DNA from 2 places in the Lactobacillus sp. B3795 genome. Region 1 is predicted to be linked to the other one. Evidence: riboswitches for the same ligand, from Rfam matches in the RefSeq annotation. Region 1 holds a riboswitch; the other holds the start of a gene.
The links. A riboswitch is a leader RNA that binds a small molecule or an ion and turns the genes downstream of it on or off. The one in region 1 is predicted to bind thiamine pyrophosphate.
Positions count from the first base shown of each region.

Region 1 (11,712 bases):
AAAAAGAGTAAATTTGAAATTTACTCTTTTATAGTTGGTTTTCGTGTCGATAGATTAGGATGCAGCGAATTTGGAATACTAAAATGACGATTAGTTCCAAACCGACAACCCAGATGGTCTTAGTATGGAAGAAAAGTGATAGGATGCTGGCCTCAAAAGCTCCGCATAGAAAACTTAAAACCAGGCCACCGTAGTAAAGTAACTTGGTTTTGAATTCGTGTTTTTTAGTTTCCAAATACAAGAATAGGTTATTCATTGTTTTTTGAAGGTTTCCAGTACTAAACATATTGGAGTATCCCAATCCAGACATTGTATTAAATGTTGAAAGCTGAAGGGCCGTGGTTAAAGACATTGAAGTCGTGATCATTAATTGCGGGACGTTGTATTTCAAAAAGCCCACAATTGTACAGACTGCAATTTCAATGGCCAAAATATAGACCTTCCAGTAGTTTAGTTTATGTTTATCTAGATTATGGTGAATCCAATTAGCTAATAGAATTCCGATTGAAAATGCAATCACCGGTAAAATTCTTTCTAAAAAGTGACCATAATCGAATTGTGTCAACGCTAATGCGGACAAAATTAAATTCCCTGTTTGGGTACTTGCAAATATTCCACCATGTTCGATGTAAGTATAGGCATCAAGACAACCACCGATGGAGGTTAAGAAGAATGCCGTTGATATTTTTTCACCGAATCGGGCGGGGTGAGGTGCGTCGATAATGTTGACTCCCTTTCTCTAAAGTAATAAGTTATACATAAGTTATTTATAAATAGTACTACCATATTGTTTTAAAATAAACAGAATTGTTTTATTCGGGGAGAAGGATTTATTTGGATTATTTAATCGCATTGTTTTTAATGATTACATTTGCGAAATTTTTTGGAATGATTGCTTCTAAAATTCACATTCCAGAGGTAGTCGGACAAATCATGGGTGGTGTCATTCTTGGCCCATCCGTACTAGGATTGATTCACCGACAGGATATTGTAATTGCACTAGCTTCATTGGGGGCTGCACTATTGATGTTTGGTGCCGGTCTAACTTGTGATATCGACAGATTGAAGAAGTATTTTGGTACAGGTGTCATCGTGGCACTGTTTGGGGTAGTGTTTCCGGTCGGATCAATTTATCTAATCTGTAGATACTTCCAACTTTCGATTATTGAAAGTGCCTTTATCGGAATCGTGTTCGCGGCAACATCAGTGTCCATCTCAGTTGCCGTCTTAGAAGAAATGCATGAATTGAAATCCGCAGCTGGAATTACGATTTTAGCCGCAGCCGTAGCCGATGATATTATTTCAATCGTCTTGCTAAGTGTCTCTATTCCTATTTTAGGAGTGGGCCGTGGCCACGGTGATTCAGATGCATTATTCCTAATTATTTTACAAATTGTATTTTTCTTATTCTTGTGGCTTTGCTATAAGATTGTAACTTTATTAATCAACATTTTGGATGTTGATCCTGCTAAGGCAGGGGTATATTCATTCCTATTGTGCCTATTCTTAGCTGGAACTGCCGAAATGGTCAGATTAAGTGCCGTCACAGGTGCTTTCTTTGCTGGCCTAATCATCAGTCAGACTAAGTTTAAAAAGGTACTAATGTCTAGGTTAAAGAGCCTAGGAACATTGCTGCCAATTCCAATCTTCTTTGTAAGTATTGGTGTTGATATGCAAGTTAACGGAATCTACAAGCACTTATTGATGTTTGTAATCCTAACTGTGCTAGCGGTGGTTACTAAGTTCTTAGGTGCCTTTATCGGTGCCAAACTTAGCCGAATCGACTTAGCAAACTCCGTGGAAATCGGGGCGGGGATGATTAGTCGAGGAGAAGTCGGAATTGTTATCGCACAAGCTGGATTGGGCAGTCATTTTATTTCGACTAGCTATTATTCAACATTGATTGCTGTAATCGTTGTGACAACAATCTTAGCTCCACTAATTTTAAAACCAGTCGTATTATGGAAACGCAAAAGAGAGTCAGTATAAGCTGACCCTCTTTTTTTATGGAATATAAGATATTAATACCAGGATTAAATCGATAATAACAACGGTCACAATCGCACAAATAAAAGCTAGTAGTGGTAGGAATCTTTCATCACCAAACCGACTCATGTGGCGGACGTTTCTATCAAAGGAATTTGTAAATCGTTTATATGATTTTTTTAGATCTCTTTTTAGTTGAGCAGTGATAAGACGACAGTACTTACATTTGATTTGATTGAAGAATAAATTACCGCAAATCGGACACTTTAAATGAATGATGATTAACTCCTCCTTATTGATTTTTCACTATTGTATCAGGGGTTCTAACGGAAATAAATTTAGTGAAAAACTTAAAAATAAACACAGAGTTCATAAATATTCATTTAAGTATCGATATTGATGAATTATTGGACACGAAGTAAAAATAAAAAAATTATAGATGGATGATAAGTTAGTAAAATCACAAATGCTTTTGGATGGCATGTGTCAAAATGTGTTAAAAATTATATAAATTAGTGATAGTATTATTACATATTAAATGATAGGAGTGCTCTCAGTGACAAAGTTTACTATTGACGACGATTTTTTCGATATTTTTCCAGATGCACAAATTAACGTGATGATTTTAAAAAATATCAATAACAATTTAGCCAAAGAAGAACAAGATAAAGTAGATAATTTACTAGAAAAGGCACATGAAGACGCACAACAGTTCTTAACTGAAGAAGAGTTTAGAAAAAACGATGTTGTCGATAAATGGCGTTCTATTTACCAACAATTTAAGAAGAAAAAGGGAGCGCGTTCTTCAATTGAAGCACTGCTAAAACGAGTAGATCAAGGTAAGGGTGTTGGATCAATTAATCCATTGGTTGATATCTATAATGCATCATCATTAACATATGGAGTTCCTTGTGGTGGTGAAGATTTAGATACAATTGAAGGAGATATGCACTTGGGTGTTGCTAAAGGTGGAGAGGATTTCTTCCCATTAGGTGACGACGAAAATGAACCGGCATTAGAAGGCGAAGTCATTTATTATGATGGTAAGGGAGCTGTTTGTCGCTGTCTTAACTGGCGTGATGGTCAAAGAACCATGCTAACTGAGGATACCAAAAACGCCATTATGGTAATGGAAGCAATTGATGAATCACAAAAGAAAGCCACAAACGATGCGATGGACTTTTTGAAGATGAATTTAGAAAACTACATGAACATTAATTCAAATATTCATCATTTAGATGCCAAAAACTCAAGCATAGAAATTTAAAAAATAACCGTTGAGCTTATAGTTCAACGGTTATTTTTATTTTTAATTATCATATTCTTATGCTTAAATACTAATTTTTAAATAGACATTTAATAAATATTATAATATTATTACCTTATTGCAATTATATTTTAATTTTGATACATAAATTAGGGGGATTTTGATATGAAAATCAAAAAGTCATTTCTTGCCATTTTGGTAGTATTCACACTTTTTGCTGCTAGTGCATCAACTTCTGTCAGCGCCTTTACATCAGTAGAAGCAAACGCTGCTACTCATCATAAAGACACTAAGAAGCACAAGAAAGCAAAGAAGTCTTCAAAGAAACACAAGAAGGCAACAAAGAAGAGTAAAAAGAAGGCTACTAAAAAGCATTCAAAGAAAAAAGTAACCAAGAAGAAACCAACTAAGAAGGCAGTTAAGAAGCATGTTGTAAAGAAGCCTGCTGGACCTACTCCAATTACTTACAAGAACCCAACTATTACTATCAACCCAACAGGTGATAATTCTCTTAAGGTTGAATACACTAATAAGCAATACAAGTCTTACAATGATCAACTTATTAGTGATGATAGCAATGATAGTGATGCACCAAATAAACTAACATTAAAGGGTATTACTTACTATAACTTAACGAATAGTCAATATCATACTGCAATGACATTTACTTTCTTAGTTCAAAACCCAGATAGTTCATCAGACCACTCATACTTTATTAGTGATAATGACAGTACTTATATATCATCAAACAATGTTGATAAGAAACTTTACCCATCATGGAGTGGATATGCAATGGATGTTCCAGCAAACAGTCAACAAGTGGTTGACCTAACTTTCGTTGGAACTGATGATTCAACTCCAGCTGACTTTAGTTCATTCACATTTAACTACACACCTGATAACACTATTGCTGTTAACCTTAACTTTTAACATTTAAAAAAGCCCACCGCTTTCGGTAGGCTTTTTTTATTTGGTTTTTATGAAAATTGAATTCCACCATCAACGATAATTGATTGGCCGGTAATGTAATTTGATTTATCACTTGATAAGAATGAGACAAGGTTAGCGACGTCTTCTGGTTGTTCACCACGGCCTAAAGCAATGCTATTAATTGCATCCTTTAAAGCAGATCCCTTTTCACGACCGTCTAGTTTAGTCATTTTATCATCGATTTCGTCCCACATTGGAGTTAAAACGATACCAGGGCAGTATGAGTTTACGGTAATCTTATCCTTTGCCAATTCCTTGGCTGCAGCTTGTGTTAATCCTCTAATCGCAAACTTAGTTGCTGAGTAAACACTTAGCATTGGGAAGCCTTCGTAACCTGCGATTGAGGAAGCGTTAATGATTTTACCAGGTGTTCCTTGCTTCTTAAATTGTTTAGCAGCAGCTTGAATTCCGTATAAAGAGCCTAAAACATTGATTTCCAATAGATTGCTTGCATCCTTTTCTGAGATGTCTTCCACTGGATCAACGATAGCAATTCCGGCGTTGTTAATATAAACATCAAGCTGGCCGAATTCAGAAACGGCCACTTCAATGGCTTTTTGTACATCTTCTTTCTTATGGACATCACATTGAATTCCGATGGCTTGACCACCGGTATTATTAATTTCGGTCGCTACATCATTAACCTTATCTAGATGACGACCTGCGAGTGCAACGGTAAATCCATCGTTGCTTAACTGTAAAGCAATTCCTTTTCCAATACCTTGACCAGCACCTGTAATTAAAGCAACTTTTTTAACCATAATATAGAACCTCCTAGCGGATAATAAAATCATTCCACCGCTATTATAGAGCCAGTATGATAGATAAAACAATAATTGTTAACTAAACTTATACAATAATAAACTTTTTTATAAATTTGTATATACTAGAGAAAAAAAGGCCCTTAGTAGGGTCTTTTTATTAGTATTCCATCTTAATATGATCAATTCCAGCTTCAATAAATGGTTCACTTGTAACTTTGAAGCCGCCTTTTTCATAATAGCCAACTGCATGTGCTTGAGCGTCGATTTCGACTCTGGTGTTAGGGAAGTGTTCCTTGATAACTTTTAGAATATATTCCAAAAGTTCCTTACCCTTACCGGTTCCGCGGACTTGTTGGGTGGTTAAGACACGGCCAAATGTAACGTGGTCGTCATCTTTGAAGATTCTGGCGTACGCGGTGATGGCCTTTCCATTGGTTTCAAAAACGTGCAGTGATTGCTTGTCATTTTCATCTGGATCAGTGTAGACGATGTGTTGTTCCTCAACGAATACTTCTGATCTGACGCGATAAATTTCGAAAAGTTCTTCTAGGGTTAGTTCTGAAAATTGTTTAGTCTTCCACATGATTGATTCCACCTTTTTTTATTTAAACATGTTTCCCAATATACCCACTTTCGAGAAACGGAATATAATTAAATTTTTCTAATATTCCATTTGAGTGTCTGTACCATGAAATGCCATTAGAATCGGTAAAGAAAACTTCTGGAACCATGTGTTCATTTCCGGTGGCACTCCCGAGAGGATGTTTAAATATTTTATAAGAATTTGGTTTAAAGAATTCAAAGTATCCAAAAATATGATTGTTTCCCATTATAACTTCTTTAAGATTTTTTCCTTCTTTGTTAATTCCATGTCTACTTTGCATATTACTTCTTCCAAATAAAAACACATTGTAAATGCATTCTTCGCTACTGTTATATATTGTATACAAACCTTGACCTGGCTTTTTTTCGCTCTTTTCAAGCCATATATTTATGTGTTTAGCTTGTTTTTTTTCGATAATTTTTGTGTCTAAATGTCTATAAAATATTGTTAATATTAAGGCACTTATTGAAGATAGCGGAACAAGAATATTTATAAATATTTCCCTTAAAAGGTTAATAACACTTCACTCCTTTTTTCTAGTATTATATTCTTTTGACTATTTCATTCAACTACGATATGATTTGAGAATACAAACATTAATGGGGTGCCTTAATCGGCTGAGATTATACCCAAGAACCTGATCCAGATAATGCTGGCGCTAGGGAAGATAAACGCACTTGGACTGTCCCTATCTAAATAGATAGGGACTTTTTTAATTAAGATGCTGTGCAGGAATACCCCATTAATGAAGTATACATATTTGAGGGGAGCTTTATTAATGGATTCAAAAGTTAGCATCAAGAAAGTAACAATTTTAGCAATTATGATTGCACTAGATTTCGTTTTATCACCCATTTTTAGAATTGAAGGAATGGCACCAATGTCATCAGTACTAAACGTAACAGCAGCGGTATTGATGGGACCTTGGTATGCACTAGTCATGGCTATCGTCTGTGCTTGCCTTAGAATGTTATTGCTAGGAATTCCACCACTAGCATTCACCGGAGCAGTCTTCGGGGCGTTTTTGGCCGGATTACTATATCTTATCTACCGTAAAAATTGGATGGCTGTCATCGGTGAAATCATTGGAACTGGGGTATTGGGCTCACTTGCTTCATATCCTGTCATGGTTTGGTACACCGGAAGTTCTAACCAACTATTCTGGTTCGTGTTCACGCCAAAATTCTTTGGTGGTGCAATTTCAGGATCCATCATCGCATACGTTATCTTATTGAGACTTTCAAAGACTCGTCAGTTTAAAGATATTCAAAAGCTATTTTTTAAGTAAACTAAAAAAAGACACCCACGGGGTGTCTTTTTATATTTGTTTTATTTTCATCACGATTGGTTTTAGTAATAATGGTGCCAAAATTGTGGTTAATATAATTGAAGCGATGATTGTTGAGTAGTAATTATCTGAGATTAGATTATTTTTCAAACCGATTTCGGCAATAATTAAACCAACTTCGCCTCGACTAATCATTCCAACACCAATTTCGGTTGCGGATAATTGAGTGAATTTAAAGAAACGAGATCCTAAATATGCTCCTAAGAACTTTGTTATAACAGCAATAATTGATATGATCAGGAATAATGATGCGTTTTCTACGATTCCTCTTATATTCATGTTAAGACCAACGTTTACGAAGAAAATTGGAATGAATAATAGATTACCAAGTTGATTCATTTGGTGATTAACTGATTTTTTATAATTAGTCTGTCCGACTAATATTCCAGCGAAGAATGCTCCAGTAATTGCGCTGATTTGAACGTGTTCTGCCAAAGCGGATAATGATAAACAAACGATTAAAGCAACTATTGGTGCCAATGTAGGAGTAAGTTTAATTTTGAATTTTTTGACTAAGATGAATAAAATCCAAACGAAAATAAAGAATCCAATTTGCATTAATATCAAAAGGATAATGTTTGGCTTTCCCTTTGATGAGCTACCGCTGGTAAATGTAATAACAATGCTTAACAGTAAAATTGAAAGAATATCATCTGCCACTGCGGCACCTAAGATTGTTACGCCTGGTTTTGTATTTAGGGCATTCATGGACTTCAGTACGGCGACTGAGATTGATACCGATGTTGCAGCGAAAATAACGCCAATGAATAGACTTTCGATATTTGATAAAGCAAATAACTTACTTGTGTAAAAAATACTGACGACCGGGAAAATAATCCCCATTATGGCCACGACAATGCTTGGCTTGAAATATTGTTTGAGTAGTTTTAAATCACTTTCTAAACCGGCGATAAACATTAATAAGATAACGCCTAATTCAGCCAATGACGAGATTAAGTTCGTTGGTTTCACGAGGTTTAAAATTGCTGGACCGATTATGATACCAGCCACCAGTTGGCCAACTACTGATGGCAGGTTCGTTTTAGAAAATATTTTTCCGATAATCAGAGCAGCTAATAGAATGATGGAGATTGATAAGATGTAATCCACTAAATCTTCCTTTCGTTTTGTTTACGGAGATTATAAACATAGATTGAAATCCTGTAAATATCGGCTGATTTAGTTCTATAAATATGAAGAAAGATGAACTATTTAGACTAAAAAATTGGCTATTTGTCTTAATTTATCAGTATGTTGAGCAATATTTAGAAAATATTTTTAAATTTTGGTAAATAATTCCCCACAAATATTGAAAAGCTTTATCTATAAACTATGATGAAGATAAAAACAGACGAGGGGGAGAAGTCCACGCTACGTGGACAAACGGTTATGACAATTTTAAAACGAGTATTAATTTTATTCGGATTATTGATTCTGTCACCATTTGTGGGATTTATTTCTTACCCGCTTAATTCTTTTCGCGGCGGCAACTTTCTAGCGTTAATCTTCCAAGTTATTTTCGCCATTGTAGTTGTCATTGGGGTAACAATCATTCTATACAGATGGTTGATCAAAGAAAAATTCATCAGATTGTTTAAGGATAGTCATTTTTCCAAAAAACTGATAGTTTATACCATTGAAATGATTGTGGTCGTTGTTTTATTAATGTTGATGAGTGGTACGCCTAACGGGACGATTTATCAAAAACTGGTGCACATGACTAGTTTTACAGACGTTAGACTCCAATACTTCTTCATTATCATTAGTGTGATTTTGGCGCCAATTGTCGAAGAATTCTACTTTAGAGGTTTAATCTTCACATACGTTAAAAAGACAACTAACCTAACCACAGCGATAATCATTTCATCACTATTCTTTGGATTGGCTCATTCACTATTCAACCCATTTATCATTATCACACATGCGATTGTGGCCATTTTTATTGGTTTGGCCAGAAATAAATCAAACGGAATCATCGCGCCAATTATCATGCACATGATTTGGAACTTATTAATATTCTTAATGATCCTATAGAAAAAGCATCCTGAAATAAATCGGGATGCTTTTTTATTTGTAAGAAACAACAAAAAAAGACATCGCCTAAGCGATGTCTTTTTATCAGTTATGGGCAGTCAGGGGATCGAACCCTGGACCCACGGATTAAGAGTCCGTTGCTCTGCCAGCTGAGCTAACTGCCCAAAATATTTATCTTTTGGCTATCAACCAACAAAAACTATAATACCATGTTGGAGTAAGGATTGCAACACCTTTTTTAAAATTAATTAACAAGATGTTTATCAATTCCTTGCCTCAAATCAACGATATTTATAATAGCATGATAATTATTATTTTGACAACCCCTAATTTTTGAAAAATGTCGTACTTTAAATCTTCATTGCAAGAACATTACGTTTAGAAAACAAAAGTCCAAGCGTGTTATAATGTAGTAAGTTAACGGTTTAAAAATAGATAAAAGTATAACTATCCTTGAAGTGATAGTATTTCGTTAACATTTACATGAACAAATAACAAATCAATTCCTGTTAAGGAGATAGAATATTATGGCAAAAATTTTAGTTGTAGATGATGAAAAACCGATCACAGATATTGAAAAATTTAATTTAGAAAAAGAAGGATATGACGTTGTAGTCGCATACGACGGGGAAGAAGCACTTCAAAAAGTTGAAGAAGAATCTCCCGATTTAATTATCCTAGATTTGATGTTGCCTAAAGTTGACGGTCTAGAAGTGGCCAGAGAAGTTAGAAAGACACATGACATGCCAATTATCATGGTAACTGCCAAGGATTCAGAACTAGACAAGGTCTTAGGACTTGAATTAGGTGCTGATGACTACGTTACTAAGCCATTCTCAAATAGAGAATTAGTTGCCCGTGTTAAGGCCAACTTGCGTCGTCAATCTAACAATGACAATGGCCAAGTTTCTGATAATGAAAACAAGGACATCAAGATTGGTGATCTTGTTATTCACCCAGAAGCATACACCGTTACTAAACGTGGTGAAAACATCGAATTAACTCACCGTGAATTCGAATTACTACATTACTTAGCTCAACACATTGGTCAAGTAATGACTAGAGAACATTTGCTACAAACAGTTTGGGGTTACGACTACTTTGGTGATGTTCGTACAGTTGATGTTACTGTTCGTCGTTTAAGAGAAAAGGTTGAAGACAACCCAAGTCACCCAATCTGGCTAATCACAAGACGTGGGGTAGGGTACTACCTACGCAACTCAGAACAAGAATAATCGACAGAACTAAGGAGTAGTTTGCGGTGAATAGTAAGATTAAGTATTTTCAATCAATTCATTTTAAAATTGCGCTTGTGCTTGCGCTAATCTTATTGGTGACCCTAGAAATTGTTGGGGCCGTTTTTGTTAACCAATTGGAAAACAAGAATATGGCTTCATTTAAAAAACAAGTTCAGGTGCCTACTTACGTAAACACAACCTTAACTAATGAGCTTTCAAGCTCTAGTACTACCAAGGCCAACGTGAAAATTAAGTCATTGCTTTCCAATATTGATAGTAATAACTACACCGAAATCAAGGTTGTTGATGCTAAGAACACCATTCGTGGAACAAACGAAGTTGGTGATCAAAGCTCAGTTGGTCAAAAAAACTTCAGAACCGATATTAAAAACGCGATTATCAACCGTCGTTCATCTAGCTCAATCACTAGTAACCCGGGCGATAGCTCGCGTTATTATACTGTCATCACACCGCTAATCAAGAGTAGTAACAACGAATTAGTCGGTGTTGTTTACGTGCACGCTAATTTGAATACCGTTTATAACGAAATCAACCAAATTACGGTTATTTACGTTGTTGCTGCAATGGTTGCCATCCTATCTGGTTTGTTAATTTCCATTGTTATTTCAAAGGCGATTACTAAACCCATTGATGAAATGAAGAAACAAACATTACAAATTGCCCGTGGGGACTACTCCGGTCAAGTTCACGTGTACGGACGTGATGAATTGGGTCAACTTGCCAATGCGGTTAACAACCTTTCTGTTAAGGTTGAAGAATCCCAAGAATCAACTGAATCAGAACGTCAAAGACTGGATTCCGTCCTAACCAACATGACCGATGGGGTTATTGCGACTGACCGTCGTGGATACGTCATCATCATGAATGATGAAGCGGCTAGTTTCCTAGAAACCACTGAAAAAGATGCACTCGGGAACTCCATTTTAGACATTTTGGATATCAGAAAAGAATACAGTCTACGTGACTTAATCGAAAACCCCGATGAAACTATCATTGACCGTTCAGATAAGGATCATGACTTAATCTTGCACGCTCACTTCTCACTAATTCAAAGAGACTCTGGTTTCGTATCAGGGCTAGTCTGTGTGCTACACGATGTTACCGAACAACAAAAGATTGATAATGACCGTAAGGAATTCGTTTCAAACGTTTCTCACGAATTAAGAACACCATTAACTAGTGTTCACTCATACATTGAAGCCTTACAAGATGGTGCCTGGAAGGATCCAGAAATCGCACCTAACTTCTTGAAGGTTACCCAAGAAGAAACCGACCGTATGATTCGAATGATTAACGACCTATTAACCTTGTCTAGAATGGATTCTGGAACCCAAAAGATTGATAAGGAACTAGTTAATATCACTGAATTATTCAACTATATCTTGAACCGATTCGACATGATTATTAAGTCAGATGACAACAATAGCGAAAAGCCTAATAAGCACTACCGCATTGAACGT
Region 1 is NZ_JAFNPE010000014.1:32,506-44,217, reverse strand. Features, by position in the region: gene J3U50_RS05565 (YoaK family protein) at 29-685, opposite strand; gene J3U50_RS05560 (cation:proton antiporter) at 835-1,989, shown strand; gene J3U50_RS05555 (B3/4 domain-containing protein) at 2,543-3,253, shown strand; gene J3U50_RS05550 (hypothetical protein) at 3,419-4,183, shown strand; gene J3U50_RS05545 (acetoin reductase) at 4,231-5,004, opposite strand; gene J3U50_RS05540 (GNAT family N-acetyltransferase) at 5,165-5,590, opposite strand; gene J3U50_RS05535 (hypothetical protein) at 5,613-5,891, opposite strand; TPP riboswitch at 6,202-6,295, shown strand; gene thiW (energy coupling factor transporter S component ThiW) at 6,390-6,899, shown strand; gene J3U50_RS05525 (cation:proton antiporter) at 6,930-8,069, opposite strand; gene J3U50_RS05520 (CPBP family intramembrane glutamic endopeptidase) at 8,349-8,993, shown strand; tRNA gene J3U50_RS05515 (tRNA-Lys) at 9,085-9,157, opposite strand; gene yycF (response regulator YycF) at 9,518-10,228, shown strand; gene walK (cell wall metabolism sensor histidine kinase WalK) at 10,255-11,712, shown strand, end outside.

Region 2 (11,712 bases), on a different contig from region 1:
TTAGCTAGTTTAGTAGCTGGTAAATCAATGTGCATTTCTTCTGCACCTTGTAAAGCAATTCGTAAGTCCTTCAAGAAGTGCTTAGCTGAAAAGCCTGGCTTGAAGTCGCCCTTCAATACACGTGGACCGTAGTTTTCTAGACTCCAGTTGTCGGCACTTCCGCTTGAAACGGTGTCCATCATGGAAGCTAAGTCCAAACCAGCAGCTTTTCCGTATTCGTACATTTCGACCATTCCAGTCATAGTACCGGCAATCATGATTTGGTTTGCCATCTTAGTATGTTGACCTTTACCGGGACCACCAAATAGTTTTACTTGGCTGCCCATGGTATCTAGAATTGGTTTGACCTTATCAAAGGTATCTTGGTTACCACCGACCATGATGGTTAAGGTACCCTTTTTGGCACCGACGTCACCACCGGATACTGGTGCATCCAATGTTTCGATACCCTTCTTTTGGCCTTCAGCAAAGATTTCTTCGTCTAATTTTGGTGTTGAAGTAGTGGAATCAATCAAGATGGTGTCAGAATCGGCACCATTGAATAATCCGTTATCACCAAAGTAAATTTCTTTTACGTCATCAGGGAAACCAGCAATTGTGATCACAACATCTGAAGATTGAGCAATTTGTTCAGGCGTATCTAACCACTTTGCTCCGTTATCGATTACGCTTTGTGCGTGAGCCTTGGTACGGTTAAATACGTTGACCTCATATCCTGCTTTCAATAAATTATTAATCATTGAGGAACCCATTACACCGGTTCCGATAAATCCAATTGTCATGTTTCATCCCTCCTTGAATAAAACACTATAGCTATTTGTCGATATCTTCAAACATTTAGCTTAATTCCTATCGGGTCCAATATTTGTTATAATATAAATGCAAATCTTTTTTCCGAATGGAGGATTATTATTATGAATAATGGTGACAATGATAACCGTATTCGTAAATATACTTTCGATGATACATTTATGAACTCCGAAAATAATCAGTCAAACTCAAATCACATTTGGCCAATTATTATCTTTATCGTCGTTGTGGCAGCATTAATCTTAGGCGGAGTAAAGGCCGTTACCTACTTCACTAGCAGCCATGACAATCAAACCACTAAGATGACTCAATCAAGTAATCAAAGTAGTTCAAGTATGGATGAATCTAATACATCCGAACAAAGTAAGAATAACCAAACTAAGAGTAACTCATCAAACCAATCAAAGAAGAAAACCATGTTTGATGGTACTCATATCTTTAGTTCCGTTGCTGACGCGCAAAACTACGCTAAGGCAACACAAAGTCAGTGGATCCAGGCTGGTTATCAAACCTATACCGTTTCAGCCGATTCACAAGGTTATTACATCTTAAAATTCGTTAGATAGGAGACTTTTCATGAAAGTAAACGTTAAGTTAGACAACAACCGTCTACCAGACAAGTACACTCGTCATGCAGCTGAGGAATTTAAGCAAAACGATTTTCCTATCGTATCATTTCCCTTCTCAATTGAAGATGTTCCTGCCGACACCAAGGAAATCGCCTTTGCGCTAACCGATTTAGATTCAATTCCCGTGTGTGGTTTTGAATGGATTCACTGGTTAGTCGCTGGACTAGATGGTATGGACGTGGTTGTTCCTGAAAATGCCAGTCAAGAAAATCCATTTCACTGGACTCAAGGTAACAACAGTTCAGCCGGTCACATCTATAACCTAGGTGATCAACCTATCAGTCACAAGTACATGGGACCTAAGCCACCAAGTGGTGTTCATGATTACACATTGACCGTTTATGCGTTAGACCAAAAGCTAAACTTCAAGGATGGCTTCTGGTACAACGAACTACTTCATAACATCGAAGGTCATATTATCGAACAAGTAAAAGTCGATTTACCTGTTGAAAACTAATAAAAAAAGCGCTGCCAATTTGGCAACGCTTTTTATTTTTATAGTCGAGCAATTCGTTGGGCTTCGTCTTCTAGTCTAAAGCACAAGTCTAATGCGTCTTTTTTGAAGTCCTCAACAAAGCTTTCTCCATTTGATTTAAATTCAGCAATTTGACGACCACTGATACCAGTAACTGTGAAGGTTACTCCATCATCAGCTAGCTTAGAAGTGTCGTAGTGACCTTCTTCTGCTTCTTCTAGGTAATCTTGGAATAGATCAGCAACCGCTTGGAAGATTACTTCTTCTTCGGTTACCTTGTGTCCGTCGATTAGCATACGAGCCATCTTTAATTTTACTTCGTCCATGTTTTCTGGAATTAATTCACTCATTATTAACACCATCCTTAACTGCTATTTTATCATAATCCATAATCATTTTTAGAAAATAATGCGTTAAAAATGAAATCACTTTTTCAATCATGTTATTATCTTATTATAAAGGAGTGTTCGAAATGAAAATCGGAATTATCGGTGCAGGCCCTCGTGGTCTGTTAATGCTTAACAATTTGATTCAAAACTTTGAATCATCTGATCATGACAATTTAACAATTCATCTTTTCGATCGTGCCGTTGCAGGTGGCCGTGTCTGGAAAGTCAAACAACCAATTAGTCTAATTATGAATACCCCTGCCAATGAACTTTCATTATTCAATGATGGACAAGACGGTGCCCTATGCATTGCGCAATGGTGCCAATCAGATATCTCAAAAGAGTTTATCAACAGTCTAGATGTTGACAACAAGGACGAGTTACTAACAGCTGTTGATAAGATTAACGACAGAAGTTATGTACCTCGTGCCATTTGCGGTGCCTACTGCCAATGGTTCTTCCAACAATTAGTTGAACAAATCAAGGATAATGACAAGATCAATTTAGCTGTTCACTTCAATCAAAATGTGGATAACGTCGAAAAGGTCAAAGACGATTCTTTCGTCGTATCTGTGGGTGATGTGGATTACCCTGTTGATAAGCTAGTATTCAGTCTAGGTCAACAAGAAAATAAGTTAACCAATGACCAAGAATCACTGCAAAAATACGCTACGGACTACGATTTAACCTATATTTTACCTGGTGAAGCTGATGAAGCGGACTTATCAACAATCACCAGTGATCAAAATGTGATTATCCGTGGAATGGGCCTTAGTTTTAATGACTTCGTATCCCGTCTAACCGAAGGTCGTGGTGGATACTTTACCGACAACGGTGACGACACTTTAACCTACCACGCATCAGGTGATGAACCTACTATCTACGCTGGTTCTAGACGTGGGGTGCCTTACTATCCTAAGGCAATTAGCCAAAAGGCATTCAATGAAAACTATCCAGCTGTCTTTTTAACCAACGAAAATGTGGATAACCACCTAAAGGATGGTCACATCTCTTTTGAAGATTTCCACATGTTATTAAGATTGGACATCGAATATCGTTACTACAGTTTCTTATTCAGTCTAAAACATCCAGAAATCGATGTTGACGACTTCCAAAAGAAGTTCAAAGAAACCGACAACCACAACGCTTTAATCGGTAGTTACCACCTACCAACTGAAGAAGTCTTTGATTGGGATAGGATTTTAAATCCAGTCGCTGGTGTAAAGATATCCACACTGGATAACTATCAAGAACACATCAAGACTTGGTTAAAAGAAATGATTGACGACGCCCTACTAGGCTCTAAGACCGGTCCTGTTATCGGTTCACTAGAAATGCTACGTGATCTTCGTGACAACATCCGTTACGTGTTATCCAACCACTTATTCACAAACGATGATTTAGTGCATAAGTACCTAGGTCGTTTCTCTTCTGACATGAAGTTCCTATCACAAGGTGCTCCAGCAGTTCGAAGCCAAGAAATTTTAGCATTGATGGATGCCGGTATCGTTAAGATTATCGGCCCTCAAATGCAAGTCATCGGTGCCAACCACAAGTTCATCACCCGTTCAGCATTCTATGGTGAAGAAATTATCCACGGTGATGCTTTAATCGAAGCCCGTACCAACGCTCCTGTTACCAAGGTTTCCGCAAACCCTGTTATCACTAGTATGATGGACAAAGGCTTAATCAAGCCACTTCCAATCACCTTATCTGATGGTGAAACAGTGGATAACTCATCTGTGGATATCGATATTAAGACTGACCAAGTGGTCGGCCAACCAAACTTATACACATGGGGATTAAATACCGAAGGATTATACTTCGTTACCTCAGCTATCCCTCGTCCAGGTGTCAATGACTCAATCTTACGCGCCGGAGATGATATCGCTAAAGGACTATTAGACATCCCTGTTGAAAACCCAACCATTTACATGTAAACAAAAAAGCCATTCATTCGAATGGCTTTTTTTATTTTAGTTCTTCTTTTCTGTCGATGATGAACTTCGCAAAATGTTGGCTGGCGATTGGTAGTTCATCCTTACTCTTATACACAATTGCGACCGGTCTAGTCACGTTGGGCTCAACCGGTTTGCTGACGATGTTAAAGTCGGTGCGACGGTATACTAGTTCGGATAGGATGCTGACCCCTAGTCCCGCTTCGACCATCGCCATGATGGTGTAGTCATCTTGAATCTTATATTGCACGTTAGGTTTAACACCAGAGCGTTTAAATGCTTCAAGCGGTTCACTGTATCCACCACCCTCAACTAGGATGAATGGATCATCAGCAAGGGCTTCAATTGGCACAGCATCGGCGTTAGCATATGGATGGTCAACGGGAATAAATGCATTCATGTTGGTGTTGTGGACAATTGTCTTATTAAAGCCCTCTCCGTATTCAGCGGTCATGATGGCAAAATCAATTTGGTCGGTTTTCAACCAATCGATGATGGTTCCATAGTCACCCTGGTTTAAAACGAAATTAATCTGTGGATAAAGGGCCTTAAACTCCTTGAAGAGGTCTGGCAACCAGTAACAACTAACACTGGTAATAGCTCCGATTCTGACCGTTCCTGATTGAAGACCATTAATCGCGTTAGCGGTGTCGATTAATCCACGGTATTGACGTAGTGCTTGTCTGATATGTGGATAAAGTTTTTCCCCATCTGGTGTCAATTCGACTCCTGATCTGGAACGTTTTAGTATGTGCATGTTGAATTCTTTTTCCAGATTGGACATCATTTGACTGACTGAAGATTGGGTATAACCCAGTTGTTCGGCTGCTTTGGTAAAACTCTTATTCTGTAATACTGCTTCTAGTACAATAAATCGGTTCATCTTATATCATCTTTTCTTATGTAAATATTGAATTTATTAATTTTACTTATGTTGGTACTCATTATATAGTTAATAGTACAAATAAACAAGAAAAGGTGTTGATATCTATGCAAATTTTTAAAAAGGAATCGGTTAGCAATTATTTAGAGGCCGATTCACGATTATCCAAGTCTTTGACCACTAAAGACTTAATCGGCTTGGGTATCGGTGCCGTGATTGGTACCGGGATTTTCATCCTTCCTGGACATGAAGCAGCCAGTCATGCGGGTCCTGCCGTTGCGATTGCCTTTTTGATGGCAGCCATCGTTTCTGGATTAGTTGGTATGGCATACGCCGAATTTTCATCAGCCATGCCAATTGCCGGATCAGCTTATTCATTTGGTTCCGTTGTCTACGGTGAAATTGTTGGTTGGATTTTGGGTTGGGCCTTAATCCTTGAATACTTCTTGGCAGTATCGGCAGAAGCGACCGGATTTGCTGCTTACTTTAACAACAATATCTTAGCCGCCATCGGCATTCATTTACCAACTGCGCTACAAGCCAGTCCAATGGAAGGTGGCGTGATTAATATCTCAGCCGTTATCATTGTGGTGGTCATCGCCGGAATTCTTCTAATGGGTTCAGAAATGTCTAAACGTGTTGAAAACTTCGCCGTAATCGTCAAAGTCGCTATTATCATTATTTTCATCGTCATCGGTGCTTTCTACGTTAAGACAAGTAACTATGTTCCTTTCTACCCTGCTCAATTCCACTCAACTCCATTTGGTATGGGTGGTATCTTCACAGCAGCTGCCACTGTCTTCTTTGCTTTCATCGGTTTTGATGCATTAGCTTCTAACTCCGCTGAAACCATCGACCCAGGTAAGAACGTTATCAAGGGAATTATCGGAACTGTGGTTTTTGCCGTCGTTCTATACGTTGCATTTTCAATGGTACTTACTGGAATCGTTAACTACAAAGAACTAAACGTTGACGATCCCGCTGCTTACGCTCTTCAAATCATTCACTTGTCAGCATTCAACAAGCTAATTACTATCGGTGCTTTGTTTGGAATCTTTACCGCCATGGTGACTATGTTCATCGGTGGTTCTCGCCTAGTGTACGCACTTGGTAGAGATGGTCTTTTGCCTAAGTTCATCGGTCGCGTTAACGCCAAGCACTCAGTACCAAAGAATGCGATTATTATCGCAACCATCGTTCAAGCTGTCTTTGCTGGTTTGGTTCCATTGACTCAACTAGCATCATTGATTAACGCCGGAACATTGATTGCCTTTGCATTCATCTCATTTGGTGTTATCAAACTTCGTCGTAGAAAAGATATTAAAAACACAGGATTTAAGATGCCATGGTATCCATTCCTACCAATTGTAGCTGGAGTATTCAGCATCTTCTTTATCATCATGCTTCCAGACATTACCAAGATTTCCGTTGGTATCTGGATTGTGATTGGATTTATCTTCTACTTCGTTTACGGAGTTCACCATTCTAAACTACAAAAACAAGAATAAAAAAAAAAGACCAAGTCGAATCGACTTGGTCTTTTTTTATTTTTTATCTCGTGTTGTTAAGACAACCACGAATTGAATAATCATAATTATTAATAAGAATAGTAATGCGACCGCAAACCCAATCGTAGCAATACCCAAGTTTAGGTTGTCCACCTTGGTAATGATGGTGGCCACAATTACAGTTCCGATTGCTCCGGCAAACTGTTGAATTGTGGTTAGGATTGCATTCCCATCTGCTTGAATTTCGCTTTGTAAGAAACTCAATGCTTTCGTCATAATGTTTCCATATGATAAACCAATTCCAATCATGATTAGTGAATACAATGCTAAAAACATGCCATCACTAATATGACTTGATGCAAAAGTTAAAATCAACAATGAAATGATGATAAGTCCAGATCCGGAAAGAATTGGCTTCTTGGCACCTAGTTTATCAAGCAATGCACCGGATAACGGTGAAATAATTGCGCCCAAAATGGCACCTGGTAGCAGGATTAAACCAGCGACACTAGATGAACTATGGTTAATGATTTGCACGTAGTTTGGTACTATGAAAGCAAGGCCCAAGATAATTAATTGGTTAATGAAGAATGCTAATAAATACTTAGAATAAGCACCATTCTTCAAGATATTAACGTTTAATAATGGTTGGTGTTTTCTTGATTGGGTTATGATGAAGATCACCAAAGAGATGATACCAATCAAGATTGGCAATATTGTGTTCACACTAATAACGTCTGCAGTACTGATGTTGCTAATTCCGATAATCAAACCGAAGAATGTAATCACTACTAGAAGGAATCCACCGTAGTCAAAACGATTTTTGTATAAATCGCCCTGATTAATCTTAGGAATTGAATAAATTCCCAATGCCAAAGCAATCAATAGTACTGGAATTAAGAAAATAAAAATATAACGCCATCCCAGCGTATTTACGATAACTCCTCCAAAGGTTGGTCCGATGGCAGAGGCAGCCGCTGTGATTAACGATCCTACTCCCATCATAAATCCTAGTCGACTTATAGGGACGTTATCCAAAATGATGTTAAACATCAAAGGTAACGCAATCCCGGTTCCAATTCCTTGGATGATTCGACCTAACAATATAAACGCAAACGATGGTGCGGTGGCATCAACAATTAAACCAATCAAAAACATAATCCCGGAAAATACAAATAGTGATTTAACGGTATAACGTTCCTTTAAAAACTTAGAGATTGGAATAACACTTGATAGGACCAGTAGATAACTAGTTGTTATCCATTGAACCACATTCAAACCAATGTGGAACTCATTAATCAAGGTTGGGAATGTGATGTTCATGGAAGTCTCAACTGTGACCCCACCAAACGTCATCACACCAACGGCTAAAATCGATAATAATACACTTCTAGAAATTCTATCTTTCATTAAATAATCATTATATTTCTTCTCCTATAAAATTTGTATAAATGATAACGATTAAAAAGTATAATAGAAAAATTATAAAAAAGCAAACTTAAGACAAAAAAAAGCCCTGGTTGAAATCCAGCGGCTTTTTTTATTTTTCGTTATAAATAAATGAATTATCCGGAATTCGGATTAGAGTATAACTCTTGAACTTACGTCTTGCATGTAATCCGATTCCATTCCAAAAACTGTCTTTATACGTAACGGTTACGTCGGCAACCCACGCTCTTTGGTATTTCTTGTCTAGCGTCTTAGCTTCATTGTCATTCCATCTAACCGCTGACTTTTGAACATTAATTTCACTATTAGTACCAACTAGCACGCTTGATGCAGAACTTGATACTGATAGACGTTGTCCATTAACCAAATATGAGTAAGACTGATTCAAAGATGAATTATTCCCACTTTTGACCTTCACATAGTAAGAGCTGTTACCATTGGTATCCAAAATTAATGGCTTGAAGTCACGTGTTGTGACAACGTTTGATCCATTAACGTTTGGATAGAATGTCTCAAAAGACATAAATCCAATCCCAGCAAATAAAATGACGATTTGTAAAACCGTCTTTAAATGGTGAGTTAATGAAAAGTCGTAGTGCCCATTTATGATTAGCCTACTTCTTCTTACCCCGATGTTATGAATAATAAAAATTGCATAAATAACTAAAACTATCCAAAGAAGTAGGCCAACTATATTCCAGGCCGATTCCATAAATCTTCTCCTTTATACTAGTAATCAAAGATACTTTACTATTCTACACTATTTTCAGAAAAATACAAAATTCTTATGCTAACTATTATTATTTCAATGCTGAATCGTGGTTGTTAACCAATTTAATCAACTTGGCAGTGTCGGAAAATTCGGCATAGTCGTTAACCACAACGGTGATTACTCGATCTTTGCCAGGTTGTTGAGCAGTCGCAACTAGACATAGTCCAGCGGCAACAGTATAACCGGTCTTTAATCCATCGACGTGTAAACTCTCATCATAGAAAGGTCGACCGGGTAGTAAACTATTTTCATTGAATAAAGTTTGACCGTCAACTTTTTCATACACTTGTTTGGCATCATCGATTGCCTTTGGATAAATTGATAGGACGTGGTCGGCAATGACTGCAATACTCTTGGCTGAAATCATATTGGCGTCGTCCTTGCCACCGACTTGAGCGTAACCAAATTTTGCTAGATCGCTATTTTCAAGTCCTGATGATGACACAAAGGTAGCGTCTAGATGCCATGCCTTGGCTTGTTCATTCATCATCTTGATGAACTTCACATTAGATCCTGCCACCCATTGTCCCAATGCGATTGCCGCATTGTTGGATGATTGGACTAACGCAGCCTTATAAAGGTCTCGGACTGTGTATTTATGACCGTCTTTGAACTTAAATCCACCTAGTTCAACGTCGTCACCCAGTTTCTTTAGTCCCTTGTTACTGGTGTCGACAACTTGATTCCAGCCGTTGGTCTTTTCGGCCTTTTGAATCGCTAGGTATAATGTCATCAGTTTGGCTAATGATGCCACCTTAATCTTCTTGTCCCCGTTTTGTGAATAAACCACCTTATTCTTGGTAGCATCCAATGCCACAGCAGCACTCGCGTTCTTTACTTTATCCTGTGACACCTTAATTAAGTCGGTCTTATATGCTTGTGGATCTTGTTGGTAGTCTGGTTGATAACCATGTTTTGCATTTGTTATTTTGGTGTATTCTTCGCGAATAAATGAGAATGGATTATTAAATTGTTCGTATGCCCCTAATCCAATCGCCGCGACGAATATTATTGTTAGTCTTTTTACTGATTTCTTCATTCATTTTTACTTCCATTTATCATAATTTTACTATCTAAAGTTACCACGAAATCGCCGTTACGACAAGGTATCCAGATTTTTAAAAATGTTAATGAAAATATAAGCATTGCATTTAAATTTAATAAATAGTATAGTTAATTTAAATTGATAATTAATGTTTGGGGTGCCGGAATTCGGCTGAGATTCATACCCATAGTACCTGATTCAGGATAATCCCTGCGAAGGAAAACAACCCTTTTATTTTTTAATGCTTTACAAATTATAAAAATAAATTGGACTCCAAACACGTGTTGTTTGGGGTCCTTTTTTTCTGGAGGAAACTATGAAAAACACATGGTCACTTAGAAACATCATTTTACTTACATTAATCTCAATTATCTGTGGAATTATCTTTTTCGCCACAGGTTTTCTATACAACGCAGTAAGTCTTGCACTTACTCCTTATGGTCTAGCACCTCTTGCTAACGATCTACTACTTGGTCTTTGGGTAATGGCAGCTCCACTTGCTGGTTTTATCTTCAAACGTCCTGGTGCTCCATTCTTAGCTGAGGTCATCGGTGCCATCGTTGAAATGTTCTTAGGTGGACAATGGGGTGTCGAAACTATCATTGTTGGTATCGAACAAGGTATCGCAACTGAATTAGGTTTCGCTGCTACTAAATACAAGCACTTCGACTGGTTAGGTGTATTCGCTACTACCATCTCAACTACTGTCATCACATTTATCTATGACTGGTTCAAGAGTGGTTACAACGCATATGCTATCCACATGCTTATCATCTTATTCATCGTAAGATTCATTTCAATCTTCATCTTCGGTGGTGTGTTATCAAAACTAATCGCCAACATGTTGGAAAAGAGTCACGTTATCAAATAATAGGAGTGTCAATTTTTGAATAACTTATCAATTAACAATTTGACATACCAATATACTGGTACTTCGAAGCCGACTTTTAAAGGGGTTAGCCTGGCTTTCGAATCTAATCAAATGGCATTGATATACAGTCCTTCGGGTTCTGGTAAATCAACGCTTTTGAAAACAATCGCAGGATTTTATCCACAATATAACGACGGTACAATCGACGGCGTTATCAATTTTAATCACCAAGATATCTTGGAATTTTCAGAATGGGAATTGCGCGAAACTATTTCCATGATGTTCCAAGATCCAATGCAACAATTTTGTATGGCTACCGTAGAGGATGAATTTATCTTCACCCTAGAAAATCTTCAGATTGAACCTGATAAAATGGATCAAGTCATCGAAGATGCCCTTTCTTTCACTCATACCAATGACTTAAGAAAGCGCGAATTCAAAACTCTTTCCGGTGGTGAAAAACAAAAGGTTGCGCTAAGTATCATCGTAGCAATTAACGCTCCTGTTATTCTATTGGATGAACCATTTGCCAATGTCGATATCAAGTCTCGTCTGGAACTGATTAGTCTATTGAGCCAGCTAAAGGAATCAGGCAAGATTGTCATCGGTATCGATCATGATCTTATGGGCTACAAAAATCAAATCGACCAGTTAATCGGTTTTGATGAAGACAACACAACGTTTAAACCTTTAGATGATGCGGCAGTCAAAGAATTGTTCAATCAATTCAACGATTCCACAAATCGTCCACTATCAAACGAAGTTGTTGGAGAACCCATCGTTAACTGTTTTGATTTATCAATTGCCAACTACGACATGCAATTAATCAATCATTTAGATTTAGACTTGATGAAGCAAAAGACTACTTTAATTACCGGTCCCAATGGATGTGGTAAATCAAGTCTGTTTAAAACATTTATCAA
Region 2 is NZ_JAFNPE010000001.1:208,570-220,281, reverse strand. Features, by position in the region: gene J3U50_RS01050 (NAD(P)-dependent oxidoreductase) at 1-782, opposite strand, end outside; gene J3U50_RS01045 (hypothetical protein) at 915-1,376, shown strand; gene J3U50_RS01040 (YbhB/YbcL family Raf kinase inhibitor-like protein) at 1,387-1,896, shown strand; gene J3U50_RS01035 (hypothetical protein) at 1,935-2,264, opposite strand; gene J3U50_RS01030 (FAD/NAD(P)-binding protein) at 2,387-4,243, shown strand; gene J3U50_RS01025 (LysR family transcriptional regulator) at 4,275-5,144, opposite strand; gene J3U50_RS01020 (APC family permease) at 5,252-6,652, shown strand; gene J3U50_RS01015 (MFS transporter) at 6,689-8,062, opposite strand; gene J3U50_RS01010 (LVIS_2131 family protein) at 8,193-8,813, opposite strand; gene J3U50_RS01005 (D-alanyl-D-alanine carboxypeptidase family protein) at 8,902-9,912, opposite strand; TPP riboswitch at 10,062-10,156, shown strand; gene J3U50_RS01000 (ECF transporter S component) at 10,235-10,789, shown strand; gene J3U50_RS00995 (ATP-binding cassette domain-containing protein) at 10,805-11,712, shown strand, end outside.
Region 2: it holds a riboswitch for thiamine pyrophosphate, as region 1 does, so the genes downstream of both, J3U50_RS01000 (ECF transporter S component) here and thiW (energy coupling factor transporter S component ThiW) in region 1, are expected to answer to the same signal.